2 regions of the Amedibacterium intestinale genome follow, and region 1 is predicted to be linked to the other one. Evidence: riboswitches for the same ligand, from Rfam matches in the RefSeq annotation. Region 1 holds a riboswitch; the other holds the start of a gene.
What was found. Region 1 has a riboswitch for thiamine pyrophosphate ahead of A9CBEGH2_RS08800 (energy-coupled thiamine transporter ThiT). Riboswitches for the same ligand answer to the same signal wherever they lie in the genome.

Region 1 (11,781 bases):
TCAGCCAATTACAGTTCGAGAAAGCAATGGGAAATATCAAATCATAGCAGGAGAGAGAAGATTTCGTGCTATGCGTTTAAATGGTGCAGTTGAAGTATTGGCAAATGTCATGGATGCCAACGAAATACAGATGGCGGAAATGGCATTGGTAGAAAATATTCAGCGTGAAAATCTAAGCGCAATTGAAGAGGCAAAATCTTATGTGGAAATCATGAAATTTGCCGGTATCAATCAAAGTACATTGGCTTTGCGTATTGGAAAGTCACAAAGTGCTATAGCAAATAAGATTCGTTTGCTAGGTTTGGATAAAGAAGTACAGGAAGCTGTTTCTGCTAAGAAAATCAGCGAGCGCCATGCACGTGCACTTGTTGGATTAAAAGAAGATAAACAGCAGGAAATGTTACATAAAATCGTCAAAAAGGGATGGACGGTTGCACAGACAGAAAGAGTATTGAAACAGGAATCACAAGAAAAAAAACCAGAAAAGAAAGTGATGCTGAAAGGGATCAGCAAAAGTATAAAAATAGCTATTAATACACTGCATCAGGCAGTAAATATGGTAAATCGCAGTGGATGCGATGCGAAAATAACACAGGATGAAACAGAAGATGAAGTTATTCTAACAATTCGTATTCCGAAATAGAGAGGTAGGATAGTATGGGAAAAATAATTGCCATTTCAAATCAGAAAGGCGGTGTCGGAAAAACAACGACATCCTTAAACCTTGCGGCTGGTTTAGGATATTTGAATAATAAAGTATTGCTTGTGGATTTAGATCCGCAGGGGAATGCAACACAGGGAATCGGAGCAAGTGTTGGAGAAGATAAATTATCTGTTTATAATTTGTTGATGGAAGATTATACAGTAGCAGATATTCGTAAAACCTTGACTTCTCCACCAATTGATATTGTACCTGCAAACATTTCTTTAGCAGGTGCAGATTTGCAGATGGTAAGATTTGAAGTAGGAAAAGAAGAATTATTAAAAAACAAATTGGATCAGGTAAAAGATGAATATGATTTCATTATTATTGATTGTCCACCTTCTTTAAGTTTATTGAATACGAATGCCTTAACGGCAGCGGATTCTGTTATTATTCCTGTACAATGTGAATATTATGCCTTAGAAGGGGTTACGCAGTTGTTGTTAACGATTCGTCTTGTTCAGCAATTATTCAATAAAAATTTGGTTATTGAAGGTGTATTGTTAACAATGTATGATGCTCGTACACGTTTAAGTGTAGAAGTACAGCAGGAAGTTCGTCAGCATTTTAAAGATCGTGTATATAAAACGTACATACCAAGAAATATTAAATTGGGAGAAGCACCTTCCAGAGGACAGTCTATATTTGAATATGATGTTCGCTGTGAGGGAGCAAAAGCATATGCCAGTCTGGCAAAAGAAGTTGTTCGTATGAACAAAAAGAAAAAGGCATAGTAGGAGGTGTATGTTGTGGCAAAAAAGGAAAGCGCTGCAAGACTTGGAAAAGGTTTATCAGCTATTTTTGGAGAAGATGTAACCAATGTGCTGGAAGATATTCAGCAAGGGAAAACAGAAGTTCATGAAGATAGTAAGTTTGAAGTAGATGTAAAAGATGTACACCCAAATCCATATCAGCCAAGAAAAACATTTGATGAGGGTAAAATAAAAGAATTAGCAGATTCTATTCGTTTACATGGGGTATTTACACCTATTCTTGTAAAAAAAGCAGTAAAAGGATATGAATTAATTGCTGGGGAAAGACGTCTTCGTGCAAGTAAAGAAGCAGGATTGAAAAAGATTCCAGCAATTCTAATGGATTTTGATGATCAGCAAATGATGGAAATTGCATTGCTGGAGAATGTACAGCGTGAAGATTTAAATGCAATTGAGGAAGCTGTTGGTTATGAAAAACTAATAAAAAAATTAGGTTATACACAGGAAGAACTGGCAAAAAGAATTGGAAAATCTCGTGAGTATGTAGCGAATATGCTTCGTTTGTTAAAACTTCCACCAGTCGTACAAACACATGTTGTAAATCAAGAATTAAGTATGGGGCATGTACGTGCCTTGTTAGGGTTAAAAGATGAAAAACTGATGGAAGAAGTAGCACAAAAAGCTATTCAGTTACATCTTAGTGTACGTGCTGTAGAAACAATGGTAAAAAATATCAATGAGCCAAAAGAAAAACCTGAAACTAAACCAAAAGATATTCATTTGGGACAGGTAGAAAAACGTTTACAGACACGTTTTCAGACAAAGGTAAAAGTTGATGCAAAACATATCAGTATTGCATATAATGGAAATGATGATTTAAATCGTTTATTAGAACTTTTGGGCGGTTTAGATGAAGAATTATAGTTGTTTTAATTGAATTGATGTTACATACATTGATTCTTTTTTATACAATAAAATAGATAATATTATTAATTCGTTCTTGAAACAATTGGAAATTAGAATATAATATAAATGTCAAAGACAGGGGCGCCGAAAGGCTGAGATGTTTTATGCAGTCCCTTATGACCTGAACTAGGTAATGCTAGCGTAGGGAGTCTGAAAGTATTTTTATATTTTCTATTCGCCTTGCGCCTCATTCATGGAGGTGTTTTTTTATGAGAAATGTATCAGTAAAAGATCTAGTTTACATGGCTTTTTATGTAGCCTTATTCATGGTATTAGACACATTTGTAAATACCTTGCATATTATTCAAATGCCAAATGGTGGAAGCCTTGGGATATCTACTCTTGCACTGCTTATGGCAAGTTATCATTTGGGATGGAAAAAGGGAATCATTGTTTCTATTGTTTCAGTATTTGCGCAATTTGTGACAGGACCAATGTATACTCCAGATTTGATTGGATTTCTGCTTGATTATTTCATAGCGTTTTCTGTCTATGGAATTGCAAGTATCTTTCCAAATATCGGATATTTCTATACCGGTGTGTTTGTGACAAACTTTATTCGCTTTATTAGTTCTACCATTTCTGGTGTTATTGTATATCAAACAACCTTATGGGGAAGTATAACTTATCAGTGTACATATTTGTTGCCAACTCTTATATTGGGCATGATTGTTGTGCCACTGCTATATAAGTCTTTAGAACCACAAATAAAAAAGATGCAGAAATAAAGTAAATGTAAAGGCAGGATAAATTCTAAGGAAAGAAAGTTCCTGCTTTTTTATGTTCTAAGACATTAGTGATGTAGCTTCTTTAACTCATGTGTTTCTATTTTTTTCATTAAGTACCTATATAAAAAACAGTCTTGTTTGACTGTTTCAGACCGTTGACAAAGTCGCTCTTTGAGCAGACTTTGTCATTCGGTCTTTTTTTATCCCCACTTTTGTATAAAAAACAGGTGATTTTAAGCTATCATTTACCAAAAATCACCTAGTAAAAGGAATCTTTCTACCACTTTTTTTAAATTGGTTTTATATATTTTCAAAATATATAGTTTGTCAACAACCTGAAACAGTCTTGTTTGACTGTTTGGTTTCTTATAGAGTTTAATAAAAGAAGTTAACTTTAAAAATCTATTCTTTTAGATAAAATATCTTTTCGAATATGTTGTATAAGTGCATCTTCTCCATGATCTTTCAAATAGTTTAACAAATAGTAAGTTCTTTCTACAGTTTTAGGATGCATAGCGATTCTTCCCTGTTCTCCTTCAAAATACTGTAAAGGACTGGAATCTGTATAAGACTCCTTAAGATATGTTTTTGAAGCCGCAATACGATCACAAACCATTTCAATGTTGAAGTTAACAGGCATTTCTACTGCATACATGCCTTGTCGAAAAAAGTCTACCCAGTATTCCCAGTGATGTCGGTTTCTTCCTTTATGATGAAGCCAGCCTTTGGAATATCCAAGGACTTCTTTTTCTTTACTAATTGGACTGCGGTGTCCTTGATAATAGCGGACTCCGCTTATAAATTCAATTGGTGAATATTTTGATAAGTCATGTAGAATTCCCTGTTTATACAATCCACAGCGAAAACATAAGCCTGCAACTTTTATCTTATGAGAAGTAATGGTATAAAAATGTCCCCATAATCGATTCATACTCCACATCCTTTCTTTTATCATCTATTTTATCATATTCTGTTGTATAAATATAAAATTTGCATAGTATGAAAATAATTCAAAAAACAATCGGTAAATGTGATTAGAAAATAGATAATACTTCTTTATTCATAATAAAATGTAGTACATCTTTGTCATTATGTTTATCTTGATATTTCTTAAAAAGATAAGTTATGTTAAAAAGATCTCTTAGAGGAGACCTTTACATATAAAAAATTAACTGTTATAAACATCCTGATCCAGCATATTTTCTTTTTTAGCAACAATTACAGAAGTGGAAGCATCTCCTATGACATTTAAAGATGTTACTAGCATTTCAATTGGACGATTAATTGCCAAGATTAAGGAATATGCAAGTAATGCGGCATCATTTGTGTATCCCATACCTGTCAAGATCGTAAATAGAATCACAGCCCCAGCACCAGGAGCTGCAGGAGTACCAATAGAGGAAATTAATGCTAAGATAGCAATGATCGCCATAGATGTAAAAGTTACATCATATCCTGCACTGATTGCGACAAATAAAGCGGCTATAACCTGCATAATAGCAGTTCCATCCATATTTATGGTCATACCTAGAGGAAGAGTGAAAGATGCGATGTCTTTATGTACGCCTAGCTCTTCTACACATGTTTTTTTGTTTAGTGGAAGAGTTGCAGCACTGGATGATGTAGAGAATCCAAATAAAGCAACTTTTGCTGTTTTCTTAATGAATGGTTTAGGATTAACTTTTGCCATAATAAGTATATATAAAGGAAATCCTATTAGTAAATATGCAAACAAAGCAAAGAATACACATAAAAGATAAGCTAAAGCTGGGAGTAAATATTCAATACCATAAATTGCAAATGTTCTAGTTAACAATGCAAAAATAGCAATAGGCGCAAATTTTGTGATTATGAAAGATAGACATAAAGAAATAATTTTATCTACTTCACGAAAAAGTTTACTTAAGATTTCTGTTTTATCCTTTAACTGGTTCATTGCCAAACCTATACATACGGCTAAAAAAACAATTGCAAGAACGTTCCCGTTTTGTGTAAAAGCAGAAATTAAATTGTTGGGAATGATATTTAAAATAATAATTAATGGGTTAGAACCAGTTGCTCCTTCTTGAATAGCAATACCTTCTGCTTGAACAGACTGAAATGCACCGCTTTGATATACAAGTGTACCAACTATACCTGCCCAAATAAGGGCAAAAATCGTGGTTTTCAAGAAAGTAAAAATGGTTCTTGATGAAATTCTTCCAAATTTCTTTGTATCCGTTATTGCAGATATTGCTAGAGTAATGGAAACAAATACCATAGGTACAATAATCAACTGCAAGGCATTGACAAACAATTGTCCTACAATATAGAAGATACCGATTGCATTTTCTGCACCTTGGGCAGTGATATCTTGAAAGAGTAAGTTATTGATGGTATTCCATATTTCCTGGTTCCCTGACGAAATTAAGTGTTCACGCAGCACGATACATGAAAATCCAGCTACAAGCCCACATACAAGAGCAATTGCCATTTTTAATGCGAGTTTGTTACTACTAGTGTTTGTGTTCATAAAGACCTCCCTGTTTTATCCCAAATTGTCAATATTATACTATAGAATGAGTGATTTTTAAACATCTAAAAAAAACAGAAAGTAATTTCAACTTTCTGTCTATAATTTATTAGCTTTTTGTATACTGTACCAGGCTTGGAGAGGAATATAAAGAATACAACATACGATAAGAATAGGAAGAATAAAATTCCATGGAGCATCAAATTTTTCAATGTATCCCTGAACGAAGATAAACAATACGATGACAGGCAAAATCCATGTAGCATAAAAACGTAATACGTTAGGAAATTTTAAACCTTTTCCAGTGTTTACTTCCTGCAGGAAGTTTTTCCATCCCCATCCATAGCGAGAAGTACAAAATAGTAAATACAACAAAGAACCTAATGGCAGTAAATTGTTGGAAACAATAAAATCTTCGAAATCCTGAATGGTAGTATTCGCTCCCAATGGGGAAATAAAACTTAAAATATTAAATCCGAGCGCACAGGGAAGAGATAAGATCAAAATCAAGATAAAGTTAAAGATAACTGCTTTCTTTCTTGACCATCCATGATCCATTGCGAAAGATATAATGTTTTCAAATACTGCAATGATTGTAGTTAGCGCAGCAAATGTCATGAACAGGAAAAACAAAGTTCCCCAAAGCTGTCCACCTGGCATTTCGTTAAAGACATTTGATAATGTAACAAATACAAGTCCTGGTCCACTGTCTGCATCAACTCCAAAAGAAAAGCAGGAAGGGAAAATAATCAAACCGGCAATAAAAGCAATTAAAGTATCTAAAATACATATATTTAAACTTTCACCAAGAAGACTTCTTTCTTTTCCTATATAGCTTCCAAAGATAGCCATAGCCCCAATTCCTATGCTTAAGGTAAAGAAGGCTTGTCCCATAGCTGCAAATATAGCATTTCCAAAACCATTTTCCATCATTTTATGAAAATCAGGTACCAGATAAAACTTTAAACCTTCAACTGCATTTGGAAGGGTTACAGCACGAATAACTAAAACAAGCATAATGATAAATAAAAAAGACATCATATATTTGGATATTTTCTCTACACCATTCTGCAAACCTTTACTGCATATAAAAAAACCAATGATACTGATGATAACCATCCAGAAGATATTTTGAAAAGGACTGTCCAGCATATCAGAAAATACAGCGCTAACTTCTTCGCTATTGATGTTGTGGAAGGTGCCGAATGCCATTTTAAAACAATAATTTAACATCCAGCCTCCTATGGTTGTATAAAACATCATAAGAAGATAGTTTCCGGCAATAGAACTATATTTGATTAGATGCCATTTTGTTTGTTTTGGTTCTAGAACATCAAAGGATTTTGCACAGGATTTTTGTGATGCACGTCCTATAGAAAATTCCATGGCCATAATAGGCAATCCTAGGATTGCCAAAAAAACAAGATATAAAATAACAAAAGCTGCTCCGCCATATAATCCAGTTATATAAGGAAATCTCCAAACATTTCCTAAGCCTACGGCACAACCTGCAGAGATTAGAATAAAACCTAATCTAGATGAAAATTTCTCCCTATTTTTCATAAATTTACACTCCCTTATGAAAATATTGTAAATTCTTCGAAAGAAAATGTCAAATTTATAATTTCATTCTAAAAAGATTTGATGATGTGTTTATCTTATCTTTTCTATAGGACAGATAAATGTTAAAATAAAGAAAGAAAAGAGGGTATTATGGAGGAACTTTATTTACGTTATCAAAGTCATCTGTTAAAAATGAAGCAGGAAGCGAGTTTTAAGAAATGGTTATATATTGATATAACGGCTAAAGAACTGCTGGCTATCTATAAAGATAAAAATCTTGAAGTTTGTAACAAGGCGATGCTCTCCATGATGCTGGAAGGCGATACTTTTCTAATAACACCTAAAAAACTATATTCAGAAAATCTAGTGATTCGTTATTATGTAGATAATTTGAATATAGGAAGAAGACATATATATTGAAGGAGAGAATTTATGAATAAAATTACAAGTTTTTGTATTGATCACGATATTTTAAAAGAAGGTATGTATGTATCTCGTGTAGATGGAGATGTCATAACGTATGATTTGCGTATGGTAATACCCAATAATGGAGTATATTTAGATAATGATGGTTTGCATACATTTGAACATTTATTCGCAACATATGTTCGTAATTCAAAATGGGATGAAAGTATTGTTTATGCAGGTCCAATGGGATGTCGAACAGGTTTTTACTTTTTGACAAGAGATGATATGTCAAAAACAGAAGCAATTAAGCTTGTACAAGAGACAATGGATTTCATAGCGAATTTTGAAGGTGAAATTCCAGGTGCACAGGAATCTAGAGAATGTGGAAACTATTTGGATCATGATCTAGAGAAAGCAAAACAGTATGCAAGAAGCTATAGAGAAGTAATAAAAGAGTGGAGTGAAGAACAATTGGTATATCCACAGGCAGATTAAAAGAAAACTAGCATAGATTTGTATAACAAAAAGATTATCTGTTCATATATTTATCAGATAATCTTTTTGATTTAATGAAAATCAATTTTCTTCGTCTTAATGTTGTATTTTATTCAAGTTATTGAATGTTGTTTGTGTTAAAATGTTCTTGGTAAAACCTATTTTATTTTGTATTTACCATACTTAAAATGAAACCTCTTCATGTGAATATACACAAAGAGGCTTCTGTATGTAACTCTAATGTAGAAGGATTCCTGTTAGTTTTTCAATCAGAGCATTGTCAAATCCTTCTGCCTTCATTTTCTCTGCTATTTCTATTTTTTCATTTTCCCTTCCTTCAAGAATACCTTTAGCTTTTCCTTTTGCTTCTCCTTCTGTTTTTAATCTTTCAATTGCTTCTTCAGGTGCAAGGCTTTCTTCTCCTTCTTTCCTTACTCCCATCATGTTGATGATATTGTTTGTGTTTCTTCTTCCAATTTCCTCTTCCCACTGTTTCGTTGCTTCACACATATTTAGTACCTCCTCTTCTTTGTGTTCTTCCGCATACTTTATGATTTCTTCATTTTCTGTTATAACTCCTGCCAGCTTTATGACATCTTTTTTTACATACACATCTGCACATTCTTTTTTCATTTCTTCTATCTGTTTTCTGTAGATGTGCTGGATCATATAAACAAGCCTGCTTACATCCTCGTTTTGAAATGCATGTTCACTTGACCGTATTTCCAGCAGGTTCATTGAATAGTCGCTGAAGCTTTTCTCCATCCAGTTTGGCATATCCACCATCATATCCTTCAGCCTTCTTGGTCCATCCCATGGCTTTTCTCCATAATACACCACCAGGGTAAATACAGGATGGATCCTTTCTTCTTTTCGCATCCCTGACAGGAATTCATCCCTGTTTGCATAAACTGCATTCTTTTTGTTTTCTCTTTTCTTCTTTGCACATTCTTCACGATACCCTAAGGCATCGTACATCATTACCCGCAAAGGCATCCCATAGTGGATATGGCTTTGGTTTTCCAGCAGGAAGATGGCATATTCACTGTCCCCTGCAAACTTTCTAATTAGATCTGCCCTTCTTTCAACAAAGACATCTTCCTTCTTTTTTGTCTGAATGCTTCCTGACAGATTGCTGTCTGCCTCCATCAGTTTTTCAGGAAGAATGACCTGTTTCCCATCGTATAAGACCGTGTTGAATAAATCCGCAAAACGTTTGTTGTCCTTCCAGAAATCTCTGGATAAAATATCCAGATTTGACATACGCATCACCTATTTCCTTTCTTTTTTTTACGGATATCGGAAAGATGATACATATTCATCTTCATTATAAAAACATGAATATTGTTTGTCTATACCGATATCGTGATATACAGGGCATACATTACCCTGTTCACTAACTTATACGAAACAAATAGGTAAAAATACAAAAAAAATAGAAAAATTAAAAAAAAGACTATGAAAATAAGAGAACATTAGTTTTACTCTAAAAATCATAGTCTTTTTACATAATCTTGTTTTTTGAATAGAAAAATAAATTTCTTATGTTTTTTTCTTTCCTAATTATATTCTTTTTATCGCATCTGCAGAAAAGATAATTCCACCATCTTTTCGTAAAGTTTCATAAGTTTCCATAACTACTCTGGAATATTCCAGTTTTCTATAACAAGTTTCTAAATCATTTGCATTATATATACGTACAAATTCTTTTGTTTCATAATATAATGCGTCATCATTTTGTTCAACACTTAAATCTTCACTTGTATTTTGAATGTTTACACTGAATTTTGAACATTTGCTTGTTTCTGATTCTAAAGTAATATATCCTTTTTCTCCTTGAATCTGAGAGATGCATTTGCTTCTTGTATCTTTACATCCCACACAGACAGCTTTAAAAGTTGGATATTCTAAAATAGCAACTCCACTTGTATCAATACCATTTTCATGTTTATTAGGATAATAGTGTACATTTAGAGGTTTTCCAAATAAGCCAATGACAAAGTGAAGATTATAAATATTAATATCTGCCAAAGCTCCTCCAGAAAAAGCTGGTGAGAAAACATTTGGTGTTTCACCGTTTAAAAATTTATCATAGCGGCTGGAATATTGTGAGAAATTGCATTGTACCATACGTATGGTACCTAAACGAGAAATCTGTTCTTTGATTTTTAAATAATTTGGCATATGTGCAGTTACAATTGCTTCAAAAAGGAATAAAGAATGTTCTCTTGCATAGTTTGATAATATATCAAATTCTTCTAAAGTAGATGTAAATGGTTTTTCACAAATAACATGTTTTCCTGCTTTCAAAGCTTTTAAAGATTGTTCGAAATGTAAACTGTTTGGAGACGCAACATATACACAGTCAATTTCTGAATCATTCAACATTTCATCCAGGTCTGTATATACTTTTTCCACTTCATATTTTTCTTTTAAATTTTTGGCGTGTTCTACATTTCTTGAATACATGGCAACACAAGAAATTCCTTCATTTTGTTTTACAGCATTTAAAAACCAGTCAACGATAAATCCTGTACCAATGGTTGCGACTTTCATCTAATCACTCCTATCTATTCTTCTTTATGGATACTATACCATATTTTTTTATAAGAAGAATATACAAAAATATGCATACTGTTTTCTTTTTATAAAAAGTGTTAAAATACAGGTAACAGGAAAGTGTGATTGCATGAAAACCATAGATATTGTATGTGGAGTTATTAAAACAGAAAAAGGATATTTAATTGGACAAAGAAAAAGCAATGTTCATGATGGAGTGTGGGAGTTTCCAGGTGGGAAAGTAGAAAATCAGGAAACAAAAGAAGAGGCATTGATTCGTGAATTTAAAGAAGAATTAGGTATTGAAATAAAAGTATTGGGTGCATTATGCAGCATTCACGATGTAAGAGAAGATTGTATATTACATGTGTGTGCGTATGTATGCAAATGGGTAAAAGGTGACATTCATTTACATGCACATCATAAACTATGCTTTGTAGAAGCGAAAGATTTGTATCAATATGCGTTTGAAGAAGCAGATAAAGATATATTAGATGCAGTAAATGCATTGGAAAGGGGAAAGGAGTATGAAGAAAACAGAGGAAAGAAAGGTATTACGTGATCCTATTCACGGGTATATCCATGTGGATTTACAGGTTATATGGGATTGTATCAATGCGAAAGAAATGCAGCGTTTAAAAAGAATTCATCAGCTGGGTGGAGATTATCAAGTCTATCATACAGCGGAACATAGTCGTTTTGCACATTCTTTAGGTGTATATGAAATCGTACGTCGTATGGTAAATGAGGTTCAGGCATTACATGATACTTTAAGTGAATATGAAAAAACAACTGTTATGCTGGCAGGATTGTTACATGATATTGGACATGGTCCATTTTCTCATGCTTTTGAAAATATTTCACAACTTCGTCATGAGGAATATACAGTAAAGATTATTATGGAAGAATCTAGTGAGGTTCATCAGATACTGGAAAATTGTCATCCCCATTTAAGTGAAGATGTCGCAAGTATCATACAATATCGCCATCCAAAAGAATGTTTAAATCAAATGGTAAGTGGACAGCTGGATGCCGATCGTATGGATTATTTATTGCGAGATGCTTATTTTACTGGAACGAATTATGGAAAATTTGATTTAGAGAGAATTCTTCGTACGATACGTGTAAAAGATG
Region 2 (11,781 bases), 970 kb from region 1:
CATTCACAAGTTAACCGTAATTATTATAATCGTTACAATTACACAAAAACAATTTAGTTATTTTACATTATTTATAGATAATATCTATGATTAACTTGTCATTTTCGATATTTCTTTTATATAATAAGGATGAAATGGAGGAAACTTTATGAATTTAAACTATTTATATTATTTTAAAGTCCTTGCGGAAACGGAACACTATACACATGCGGCAACCCTTTTAAAGATTACACAGCCTTCCCTTTCACATGCGATACATTGTTTAGAAGAAGAGTTAAATGCTTATTTATTTGGAAAACAAGGTCGCAATATCAAACTTACAAAGTATGGGAAAATCTTTTATAATTATATCAATGAAGGACTTCTGCAAATCGAAAAAGGACAAAGCGTGTTACAGTCTATAACTTCTCCAAAAAACGGACAAATTGATTTAGGGTTTATTTATACTTTAGGAGCACGATTTGTTCCTCAGTTATTAAAAAGCTTTTTATCCATAGAAGAAAACAAAAATGTCCATTTTTCTTTAAATCAAGGTACGACATCACAGCTGATTCAAGGGCTAAAAGAAGAAAAGTATGACATTGTTCTTTGTTCGCATGTACATAACGAAAAAGAAATCCACTTTCTTCCTGTCGTAAAAGAAAACCTTGTTGTCATTGTCCCAAACAACCATCCATATGCCAATCGAAAAGAAATTGATTTATCTCTTCTAAAAGAAGAAAAATTTGTATATTACTCAAAAAGCAGTGGAATTCGCCCCTTATTAGATTCCTTATTTGAAAAGGTAAATATAGAACCGCATATTGCCTGTGAGGTAGAAGAAGACAGTGCTGTCATGGGGCTGGTAGGTATCAATTATGGCATTGCCATCGTTCCCGATATTCCTTTAATCGATACTTTCCCTATACATAAATTAAAAATTATAAATCCCTCTTATGAGCGCTACATATATCTGGCAACTATGAAAAATCGCTATCTTCCCCCTGCTGTTCATACGTTTTGTAATTTTTTGATTCAAAATGCAACTGTAAATAATATAGAATAGTTTTCATTTTCTTTCTAAAGTTTTCAATCCAAATGAAAAAGCACTTGTTTTTCTTCCTCTATATGACTATAATATAGTTACAGGAGTGATATTCATGCAAAACAAAGCTTTCTTAACTACACGATTTTATTATGTCTTTCGTAAACTCTGAAAATGCAGTCATATAAAATAATAGACTGTTTTTTCAGAGTTTTTATAAGCAAGCATTCAAACATTGGTTAGGAATGCTTTTTTTGTTTTATGAACATTGCTTTTCAGGAGGTAGAAAATATGAGATATGGTCTTATTGGAGAAAAGCTGGGACATAGCTTTTCCAAAGAAATTCATGAAAAAATTGCAGATTACACATACGATTTAATTCCATTAACTAAGCATGAGTTTCATACCTTTATGAAACAAAAAGATTTTGCGGCCATCAATGTCACGATTCCCTATAAAAAAGATGTCATTCCCTATTTAGACGAAATGGACATGCAGGCAAAATCGATTGGGGCTGTTAATACGATTGTGAATAAGAATGGAAAATTAATTGGACATAACACAGATTTTGATGGTTTCCTGTATATGGTTCGCCACCATAACATCCATATGAAAGATAAAAAAGTTTTGATCATCGGCAATGGCGGTGCTGCTCAGGCTGTCAAAGCGGTTGTAAAGCATGAACAGGCAAAAGAAATGATCATTGTTGATATCATAAAAACGGAAGATACGATTACCTATGATGAATGTTATGCTTTGCACAGTGATGCACAAATCATCATCAACACTTCCCCGGTTGGCATGTTTCCATCCATTGATGCCAGTCCGCTTCATCTGGAATATTTTAAACAGTGTGAAGCACTGCTTGATGTCATATACAACCCTATTCTTACAAAACTGGCATTTGCAGCACAAGAACTAGGTATCAAACGTGTAAATGGATTAGAGATGCTGGTTGCACAGGCAAAATATGCCGTTGAACATTTCCTGGATACAAAAATCGATGATGATATCATTGATAAAATTTACAAAGAATTGCTGATGAAGGAATGTAACATTATCTTAATTGGCATGCCAAGTGCAGGAAAAACAACGATTGGAAAAATGCTGGAACAAAGAATGGATAAAAAGTTTATTGATTTAGATGATGTCATTGTTGAAAAAGCAGGAATGACAATTCCTGAAATTTTTGATTTATTTGGTGAAGAAGGATTTCGACACCTGGAAACACTTGTCGCAAAAGAATTAAGTGCCATGCATAACATGATCATTGCGACTGGCGGTGGGACAATCAAAAACAAAGAAAATATGGATGCACTTCGATTAAATGGTATTATTATCTTTATTGATCGGGATATCAACAAACTTATGACAAGTGATCCTAATCGTCCTTTATTAAAAAATGAAGATGCATTAAAGTCTTTACATAAAGAACGCTATCCGCTTTATCAAAAATATGCAAGCATGGTTGTGATGAACAATGAAGCAATTGAACAAACCATAGAAGATGTGATACATGCCTATCAATCCATCATCTTGGAAGCTGTAGAAATATAAGGAGATTTTGTTTATGATTATTACATTAAAAAAAGACGCAAAACAGGAAGAAACAGAAAAACTGCTAAGAAGTCTTGAAAACAAAGGACTTTCTGTCAATATGATACAAGGGGATACCTTTAATGTTTTCGGTCTTGTCGGTGATACCTCAAAACTAGATGAACGGCTTATAAAAGCACACCCATTTGTAGAAAATGTACAACGAATTGCGGCACCTTATAAACTTGCGAACCGTATGTTTCATCCACAAGATACCATCATAGATGTAAATGGTATTCACATTGGCGGGAAAGAACCAATCGTTGTCATTGGAGGACCTTGCAGTGTAGAAAGTGAAGAAATGATTGAACGTATCGCATACAAAGTAAAAGAGGCAGGTGCGTGTATGCTTCGTGGTGGTGCCTACAAGCCAAGAACTTCCCCTTATGCTTTTCAAGGCATGGGAACACAAGGGATTCTCGCCATGGAAAAAGCAGGTAAAAAAACTGGACTTCCTATCGTTAGTGAACTTATGAGTGCAGATAAGCTGGATGAATTCATCGAACATGTCGATGTCATTCAAATTGGTGCTCGCAATATGCAAAACTTTGACTTGTTAAAGGCTGTTGGAAAAACAAAGAAACCAATCCTTTTAAAAAGAGGACTTGCCAACACAATTGAAGAATGGATCATGGCAGCAGAATACATCCTGTCAGAAGGAAATCCAAATGTTATCTTCTGTGAGCGAGGCATACGAACCTTTGAACCGTATACAAGAAATACATTAGATCTTAGTGTCATTCCTATCATCAAAGAAAAAACACACCTGCCGATCATCATAGATCCAAGCCATGCCACCGGAGACTGGAAACTGGTAGAATCTGCCTCTTTGGCAGCTATCGCAGCAGGTGCAGATGGACTTATTATTGAGGTTCATGATGATCCAGAAAATGCGATGAGTGATGGTGTACAAAGTTTACTTCCAGAAAAATTTGATGCATTAGTAGAAAAAGGAAGAAAGATAGCGAAAGTCATGGGACGTTCAATTTAAAATTTAACATACAAAACAGGAGTTATGTCATTATATCATGCATAACTCCTGTTTTTTCATTATTTTAACTCCATAAATTGTCCAGGTAACTTAGTTTATTTAGATTCAGTTTAATGAATCTTCGCATAGAAATCGACTATACTTTATTTAACATCAGCTAATTTTTCCATGCCATTTCCCAGAAAGCAAGTTCATATCTTGAACAGGATATAAAAATATCTTCTAAATGTTTTTTCTGTTCTTCTGTATATTCCAATGTTAATTGATTTAAAGTATTTATCAAAAGTATATTTTCTTCTTCATAAGTCTTACTAGCATACCCTTTTATCCATTCTCCATAAAACGCATTATCAATACAAGACGGGTTATTCTTAATCATATTTTTCGCAATGACTTCATAGCTATAGGCACACGATAGAATGGCTGTTAGAATTTCAACTTCTCCTTCTTCATAAGCAACACGAAGCATATAAGATGTATATGAAAGATTATCCAATGAGCGAGATGTTTTATCCAGTTCTTCTTTCGATACTTCAAATTTTCCCATATAACCTCTATGGATGTCCATTTCTCCACCTGTTAAAGTATCAATATATCCTGAAAATAGTCTTGTTGTACTTAAACTTTTTGCTTTTGCTAATCCAATTGCGAATACTTTGGCGTATTCTTCTAAATAGAGGTAATCTTGTATAATATAATATCTAAACTTTTCTTTATCTAAAGTACCATCTTGGATTCCTTTCACAAATGGATGACTATAATACTGTTTCCAGATATTTTCTGTAACTTTTAATAAACGTTCTATCATGATGCTTTTGCCTCCTTTGCAAATTCACTATGTATGTCAAATCCATGATCCATGGGACCACTTCCTTTTCCCAAATTCAGCATTGCTGCAAGAGCACCTGATATATAGGCTTTTGCTCTTTCTACCGAGATTTCTAAATCATACCCTTTTGCTAAATTAGAAGCAATCGCACTGGATAAAGTACAGCCTGTACCATGGGTATTCGAATTATCAATTCTTTTTCCTTTAAACCAGTGGTAATTACCTTCAACATAAAGCAAATCATTCGCATCATTGATTTTATGGCCACCTTTGCATAAAACTGCACAATGATAAGTATCTCCTATCATTCTAGCTGCATTTTTCATATCTTCTTCATTTTTGATTTGTATTTCTGCCAATACTTCAGCTTCTGGAATGTTTGGTGTTAAAACAGTAGCCAGTGGAAACAAACTCTTTTTAAGCGTTTCAATGGCATCATTACAGATTAATTTAGAACCACTTGTTGCTACCATTACTGGATCCACAACAATATTCTTTGCTTTATATTCTTTTAATTTTTCTGCTATAGCAATAATCAAAGAACTTGAGGATACCATTCCTATTTTTACTGCATCAGGATAAATATCAGTAAATACGCTATCTAACTGTCCTTTTAAAAAATCAGGAGTAACCTCCATAATATCACTTACACCTGTAGTATTCTGCGCAGTTAATGCAGTAATCGCACTCATAGCATATACTCCATTAGCAATCATCGTTTTAATATCTGCCTGAATACCAGCGCCTCCACTGGAATCACTTCCAGCAATTGTTAATGCTGTTTTCATTATTTCTACTTCCTTTCTCTAGCACATTAATTTTCTATAGCGATAAAAAGTGGTGCCTCCGATTTAGCGCTTATATTTCTAGGATATCTGTTTCCAAAAAGATGAAAAATCATGTAAATCTTCCAAAAAGATATCTGCTGTTTTTTTGATTGTTTCCCAATCTTTTTCACTGGATGTATCATAAATACCTACCGTTTTAAATCCAGCTTTTTTTGCTGTTTGTACTGCATGCAGTACATCTTCAAAAACATAAATTTCTTCTGGCTTGAAATTTAAGAATTCTTGCGCTTTTAGATAAATATCCGGTTTGCTTTTGCCTGCTCCCACTTCACTGCAAGTAATTATCTTTGAAAAATACTGATCAATGTTTAATCTATGAAATGCAGCTTCAATATGGCTTTTTTCACTAGATGTCGCAATGACCATAGAAATTTTTTTCTGAGACATTTCTTTTAGAAAACTTTCTGCACCTGGTTTCAAAGGTGCTTCATAAAAGTAATAATCTTTTACAACTTCCAGTATTCCTTTTACAATTTCTTCTTCTTTTAACGAAATTTCATATGTTTCTTTTAAATAAGACGCTCCTTCTTCCAAACTCATAGGAAAAAGAATATTGCTTAATCCTGGTTCTGCCTTTATATGCAAACGCTCTAAATACCGCTTTCCTGCTTCTTCCCAAATAGCCATAGAATCTAAAAGCGTTCCATCAACATCAAAAATTGCACCCTTAATCATTGTTCACCATTTTTTCTGTCAGAATTTTTAATTCACTTGCAGCATGTTCAATATCTGACTGTGCAAAAATAGCACTGATTACAGCAATACCACAGATTCCACTTCCTGCAAGTTCCATCACGTTGTTTTTAGAAATACCTCCAATGGCAATAACAGGTATCTGTACTGCTTCACATATGGCTTTAAGGGTTTCATGGCTCACATCGTCAGCATCATCTTTTGAACCAGTTGGAAATACTGCTCCTACTCCAAGATAATCTGCACCTCTTTGTTGTGCAAGAACTGCCTGTTCCACTGTTTGTGCAGAAACACCAATAATCTTGTCATCTCCTAGCATTTTACGGACATTTCCTGCTTCCATGTCGCTTTGTCCCACATGGACACCATCCGCATCCATCAAAACTGCTATTTCAACATTATCATTGATGACAAAGGGGACATGATACTGTTTACATAGTTTTTTGATTTCTTTTGCTTCTTCTAGAAAATGTTCTTGATCTAACTGTTTTTCTCTTAACTGAACAAAAGTTGCTCCACCTTTTAATGCCTTTTCAACCTGTTCATAAAGTGTTTCTCCATGTAACCAATTTCTATCCGTTACTGCATAAAGCAGCAAATCTTTTTTATCGCACTTCATAATTTGCTCCCTTATCTAAGGTTTCTTTATCCATATGATAGATAGCATCAATAATTCGATTTCTATAAGTTGAATTTCCTTCAAATTCTAACATATGACTCCATCCAATTTCTCCTGCAAGCCCCATAACACAGACTGCAGCAGCTGCTGCTTCTAATTTTTGATCAGGATTAGCCACCAAAAATCCTGTCATCAATCCAGATAACTGACAACCTGTTCCTGTGATTTTTCCCATTTCTGGGTTTCCATTTCGAATGACATAGCACTCTTTTCCATCGCTTACCAAATCGATTGCTCCAGTAATGGCAACAATACTTCCTGAATTATTCGCAAATTCTTTCGCAAAAGCTACAGCTTCATCAAGATTTTCTTCTGTAACAGCATCTGCCACATCAGCATCTACTCCTTTTGTTGTTCCACTTCCTTTTGCCAAAGTTTTGATTTCTGAAATATTTCCCCTAATTACATCAAAGCAAATTTCTTCCATCAATTTTAAAGCAGTATTCGTACGAAGTGCACTCGCTCCTGCACCAACAGGATCAAGCAAAACGATATGACCTAATTCATTTGCTTTTCTTCCAGCTAAAAACATTCCTTCAATACTTCTTTGATTCAATGTACCTATATTGATGTTCAAACCTCCGCAAATAGAAGTAATATCTTCTACATCCATAGGTTCATCTGACATAATGGGACTTCCTCCACATGCCAGCAATACATTTGCTACATCATTTACTGTTACATAATTTGTAATGTTATGTACCAGCGGCATTTTGTTTCTTACATTTTCAACACAGTTTCCTAACATTTCTTTTCTTCCTTTCTTTCGGGAGTACCCATATAACAGAAAACGGATACACCAACCAATGGCATATCCGCAAAATAAACAAATGGTATGTCCCTACGTTGGCATTATCCAAATCAGGTATATGGGTCGAAGGTCATACCTTCCTCTCAGCCTGTCATACAAGCTCCCCGATGTATTTTATATTACAAATAAAGTATATCCCTCATAAAATTCAATGTCAATGAATTTTGTCTCAGTTATATACAAGAAGTATGGATTTTTAAAGCTTTCAATATATTGCTTTCTTTCCAGACGTCTAACAATTCCAGCATTTACCGATTGTGCAAGATCTAATTCTTTTTCTAATTGTTTTAAGGTCAATCGTTTTTCTAGATATTTCGGTAAAATAGATAAAGCTCTAGCTTGCGACATCGTAAGTCCGCTATCATTGATCTTATTGTTGAAATACTTCTCTGAAATATTCTGTATTTCTTTTACCAATATACTACATGGTTCTTTTTTAGCCATCATTCTTACAGCTCTTTTCTTACTACGGCATCAGTAAATCTTATTTTTTTGACAAATCAATATCATGATATCGTTATTATGATATTATTTTTCTTTCCATGAACAGATGATTTTTATGCTCAATTGCTCCACCGACATTCATAGATGTGATTTCAGCAATTTCAAAACCCATCTTCTTATATAATGAAACAGCAGGAATATTTTGTTCACCAGTATCTAACCGAATCACTTCACACCCCTGTTCTTTTGCAAGATCAATCGCAAAACGAATAAGTTCTGTAGCGATGCCTTTTCCTTTCATTGATGGACGTACCATCAATAAATGAATGATTGCTATTTTACTATTGTCTGTTTGATATTTCCAATTGATAGATTCATAATCTATTGGCTGTTTTCTAGAAAATATAATACTTCCCATGTATTCATTCTCTATTTCACAAATATATAATTCATCATTTTGTAAAGCAGTTTCTGCATCCTGTCGAGTAGGATAAACGACTTCTTTGAAAACAGTAAAGGCTCCATTCTTTCTTTCATATGTAAAATGCTTTTTATAGCTATCTTCAACACGGTTTAAATCTGAAAATGCAGCAACTCGTATCATTCTTACTCCTCCATGCCTTTCTTATATTTTTTAATAAAATATTTTTATCTAAATTTTCGAATCATGAATAATACATTCAAATTAAATCATAAAAACAGGCAGTAAGTACCATTTTAAAAATCGATCCCTTCTACCTGTTTTTCTTAATTTTACTTTTAATAGTTTATTATCTTATCGTACATACTTTATGATAATTGTTTTAGTATCCATTCTTTATCATCGGTAGTTTTCATCTTGTCCAAGACTTCTTCATCTTCCAATGCCATACATACTTTAGATAAGACTTCCATATGTTCTCCACCCATACCGGCAATACCAATTACCAGCTGTGCTTTTTCATCACCGAAATCAACACCTTCTGGATACTGCAATAATACAATACCAGTTTTCTTAATTATTCCACTTTCATGTGTTGTACCATGTGGAATTGCTAATCCCATACCAATATAAGTAGTAACGATTTTTTCTCTTTCTAACATAGCTGGAATATAAGATTCTTCTACATAACCCAGATCTGCCAATAACTGTCCAGCAGCTGTAATTGCATCTTCTTTAGATACTGATTTTTGATTTAACTTAATTCCTTCAATTTTTAAGATATCCTTTGATTCAGGAGTTTTTTCAACTTCTTCAGGTTCTTCAACTTCCACCATCAATGGGTCACCTGTAGATAACTGGAAGAATAATTCATCAAGAGCTGGATCTGCAAGGAAATTTCCAATGGTAATTAATACTGCCTGTGGCGCGGATTTAGCAGCACGTTCTGCCAACGTTGTTTGTACAACTGCTATATCGCAATCTGCTGGAATATTATCAACAGATGTATTTGTCACAATTAGATCAGGACGTACAGCTTTTAAACGGTTTCTAAATTTTGTAGCTCCCATTGCACTGGAACCCATACCTGCATCACATGCAAATACAATTTTCTTAGCAGATAAAACATTTGCTGGCACTAATCCCTTTGCCTGTGCTTTCATACTTTGCATCTGTCCCTGTGCTTCTTCCAATGATTTTCCTTTTACACTAGATAATTTAATAATAGGACTAGCAACTGCAAAGGATACGCCAGTTGCAATCAAAACACCTAAAAGCACCATTAAGGTTTCTCCTTTTGGAGCCATGGATAAGAAAGCAATAATAGATCCTGGACTTGCAGGTCCCTTTAATCCACAGTTAAATAATGTAAAGAATGCAATTGCACAAATATTTCCAACAATTGGTGCAATAATTACAACTGGATTCATTAAAATATATGGGAAATAGATTTCATGAATCCCCCCTAGAAAATGAATAATAATAGCTCCAGGTGCAGAATCTTTTGTTGCTTTATCTTTGGAAAATACCCAATATGCAAGCAGTACTCCTAAACCTGGTCCTGGATTTGCTTCCAGCATATACATAATAGATTTTCCAGTTTCAACTGCCTGTTCAACACCAATTGGAGTAAAGATACCATGATTGATTGCATTGTTTAAGAACAATACTTTTGCTGGTTCTACAAAGATTGCAACTAAAGGCAGTAAACCATGATTAATTAAAAGGGTAACTCCACCAGCTAATACAGTTAAGATTGCTGTCATAACTGGTCCAATAAAATAATATCCAAATATTGCCAGCAGCATACCAATGATACCTACAGAAAAATTATTGATCAACATTTCAAAACCAGCAGGCATGTGTCCTTCCATCAACTGGTCAAATTTCTTAATTACCCAACCAGCAAAAGGTCCCATAACCATTGCGGCCATCAACATTGGCTGTCCTTTTGTTCCACCAACTCCTGCAATACATCCCATGATGGCAATCGCCCCCATCACAAGACCTCTATCTTTTGCCACCATTCTACCTCCGGTAGCCGCAATCAATACAGGTAGCAGATAGGTTAACATATAAGGCTGAATAGATGCCAGTTTTTCATTTGGCAACCACCCATCCGCAATAAATAAAGCAGTGATAAATCCCCATGCAATAAATGCTCCAATATTTGGCATTACCATTGCAGACAGGAATTTTCCAAATTTCTGAAGTGCTGTTTTCATATTATTATCCTCTCTGACTCGATATCCTCATGTAGGATATAAAAGGATACTCATAATTTATTTAGTACACAAGAATTCCTCGAGCCTTACATTCTTCTATAAAGTTTTCAGGAAGTTTATCATCACAGACAACAACATCAACTTGATCTAAATTACACATTGTATACGTACCACGTTTTCCAATTTTAGATGAATCCATCAAAACTACTACTTTATTTGACTTTTCTACAGCAAGTCTTTTAATTTCAGCATCTTCTAGAGTTTCGCAGGTAAAACCTGTTTCATAATCGAAACGTGTTACTCCCATAAAAGCAATATCAAAATTTACTTTTTCAATAGCACGAATTGCATTATAACCATTTACACTCATGGATCTGCAATTCATATTCCCACCCAACATAACTACTCTAGATTCTTTTAATTTTGCTAATTCCATAGCACAAGTTAATCCTGAGGTCATAATTACGTTAGGTTTATCTTCAAACTCTGTTGCGAGCATTGTTGTTGTACTACCAGAATCCAGGAAAATTGTTTGATTTCCTTTGATTAACTGTTTTGCTTTATGAGCAATTATTTTTTTATCCTCTGTGTTTCTGACAAATCGAAGTTTTAAGAAATCTTCTGTTCCTACTACTTCTACAAGAGATTTTGCTCCCCCATGAATTCGAACAAGTTGTTGGTTTTGATCTAATATTTTTAAATCTGTACGCAAAGTCATTTCTGAAACAGTTGGAAATTTTTCTTTTAATTGGGAAAAACTAACCTGTCCCTGTTCATTAACAAATGCTACGATCTCATTTCGTCTTTGTTCCATAACTTCCATTCATTTAACCTCCTATTTCCTTATGTTAGGCTGCCTATAAGGAAATAGGATTCTAACATAAATTATTCAATAAAGTTTGCCAATAAATATTCTTCTGCTTCTGGACACCATAAACCTTTATGTTCATCTACGATATCAGCTAATTTAGCATAACGTGGATCTTCATCAGCTTTTGTACGTAAATCGCTTAAAGCAATCAATGGCATACTCAAGTGTGTATAAATCAATTTCTTTCCACCTGGAATTTTAGGTAAATTTAATGTTGTTTCTGCAGCAGCATCCAAACCACCAATGTGCGTAACCATAACAGCTGGATTGATGCGGTTCTGTGCAGTTAATTCCAGTGATTCAATCATATCAGCAGTGTTTCCACCTGTTGTCCCCATAACATGTGTAG

Region 2: linked by a shared signal. The riboswitch ahead of thiM (hydroxyethylthiazole kinase) and the one ahead of A9CBEGH2_RS08800 (energy-coupled thiamine transporter ThiT) in region 1 are both predicted to bind thiamine pyrophosphate.

Annotation. Positions count from the first base shown of each region.
Region 1 covers NZ_AP019711.1:1,722,391-1,734,171, reverse strand. The annotation lists gene A9CBEGH2_RS08815 (ParB/RepB/Spo0J family partition protein) at 1-643, shown strand, start outside; gene A9CBEGH2_RS08810 (ParA family protein) at 658-1,437, shown strand; gene A9CBEGH2_RS08805 (ParB/RepB/Spo0J family partition protein) at 1,453-2,340, shown strand; TPP riboswitch at 2,450-2,547, shown strand; gene A9CBEGH2_RS08800 (energy-coupled thiamine transporter ThiT) at 2,592-3,110, shown strand; gene A9CBEGH2_RS08795 (DUF5662 family protein) at 3,505-4,041, opposite strand; gene A9CBEGH2_RS08790 (dicarboxylate/amino acid:cation symporter) at 4,279-5,622, opposite strand; gene A9CBEGH2_RS08785 (sodium-dependent transporter) at 5,722-7,185, opposite strand; gene A9CBEGH2_RS08780 (hypothetical protein) at 7,336-7,605, shown strand; gene A9CBEGH2_RS08775 (S-ribosylhomocysteine lyase) at 7,618-8,088, shown strand; gene A9CBEGH2_RS08770 (Rpn family recombination-promoting nuclease/putative transposase) at 8,326-9,351, opposite strand; gene A9CBEGH2_RS08765 (Gfo/Idh/MocA family protein) at 9,652-10,644, opposite strand; gene A9CBEGH2_RS08760 ((deoxy)nucleoside triphosphate pyrophosphohydrolase) at 10,778-11,209, shown strand; gene A9CBEGH2_RS08755 (HD domain-containing protein) at 11,175-11,781, shown strand, end outside.
Region 2 covers NZ_AP019711.1:749,228-761,008, forward strand. The annotation lists gene A9CBEGH2_RS03785 (LysR family transcriptional regulator) at 149-1,045, shown strand; gene A9CBEGH2_RS03790 (shikimate kinase) at 1,316-2,581, shown strand; gene aroF (3-deoxy-7-phosphoheptulonate synthase) at 2,595-3,611, shown strand; gene tenA (thiaminase II) at 3,769-4,419, opposite strand; gene thiD (bifunctional hydroxymethylpyrimidine kinase/phosphomethylpyrimidine kinase) at 4,416-5,228, opposite strand; gene A9CBEGH2_RS03810 (HAD family hydrolase) at 5,307-5,963, opposite strand; gene thiE (thiamine phosphate synthase) at 5,956-6,600, opposite strand; gene thiM (hydroxyethylthiazole kinase) at 6,587-7,408, opposite strand; TPP riboswitch at 7,481-7,588, opposite strand; gene A9CBEGH2_RS03825 (winged helix DNA-binding protein) at 7,586-7,918, opposite strand; gene A9CBEGH2_RS03830 (GNAT family N-acetyltransferase) at 7,992-8,519, opposite strand; gene A9CBEGH2_RS03835 (PTS mannitol transporter subunit IICBA) at 8,705-10,561, opposite strand; gene A9CBEGH2_RS03840 (DeoR/GlpR family DNA-binding transcription regulator) at 10,623-11,384, opposite strand; gene A9CBEGH2_RS03845 (zinc-binding dehydrogenase) at 11,447-11,781, opposite strand, start outside.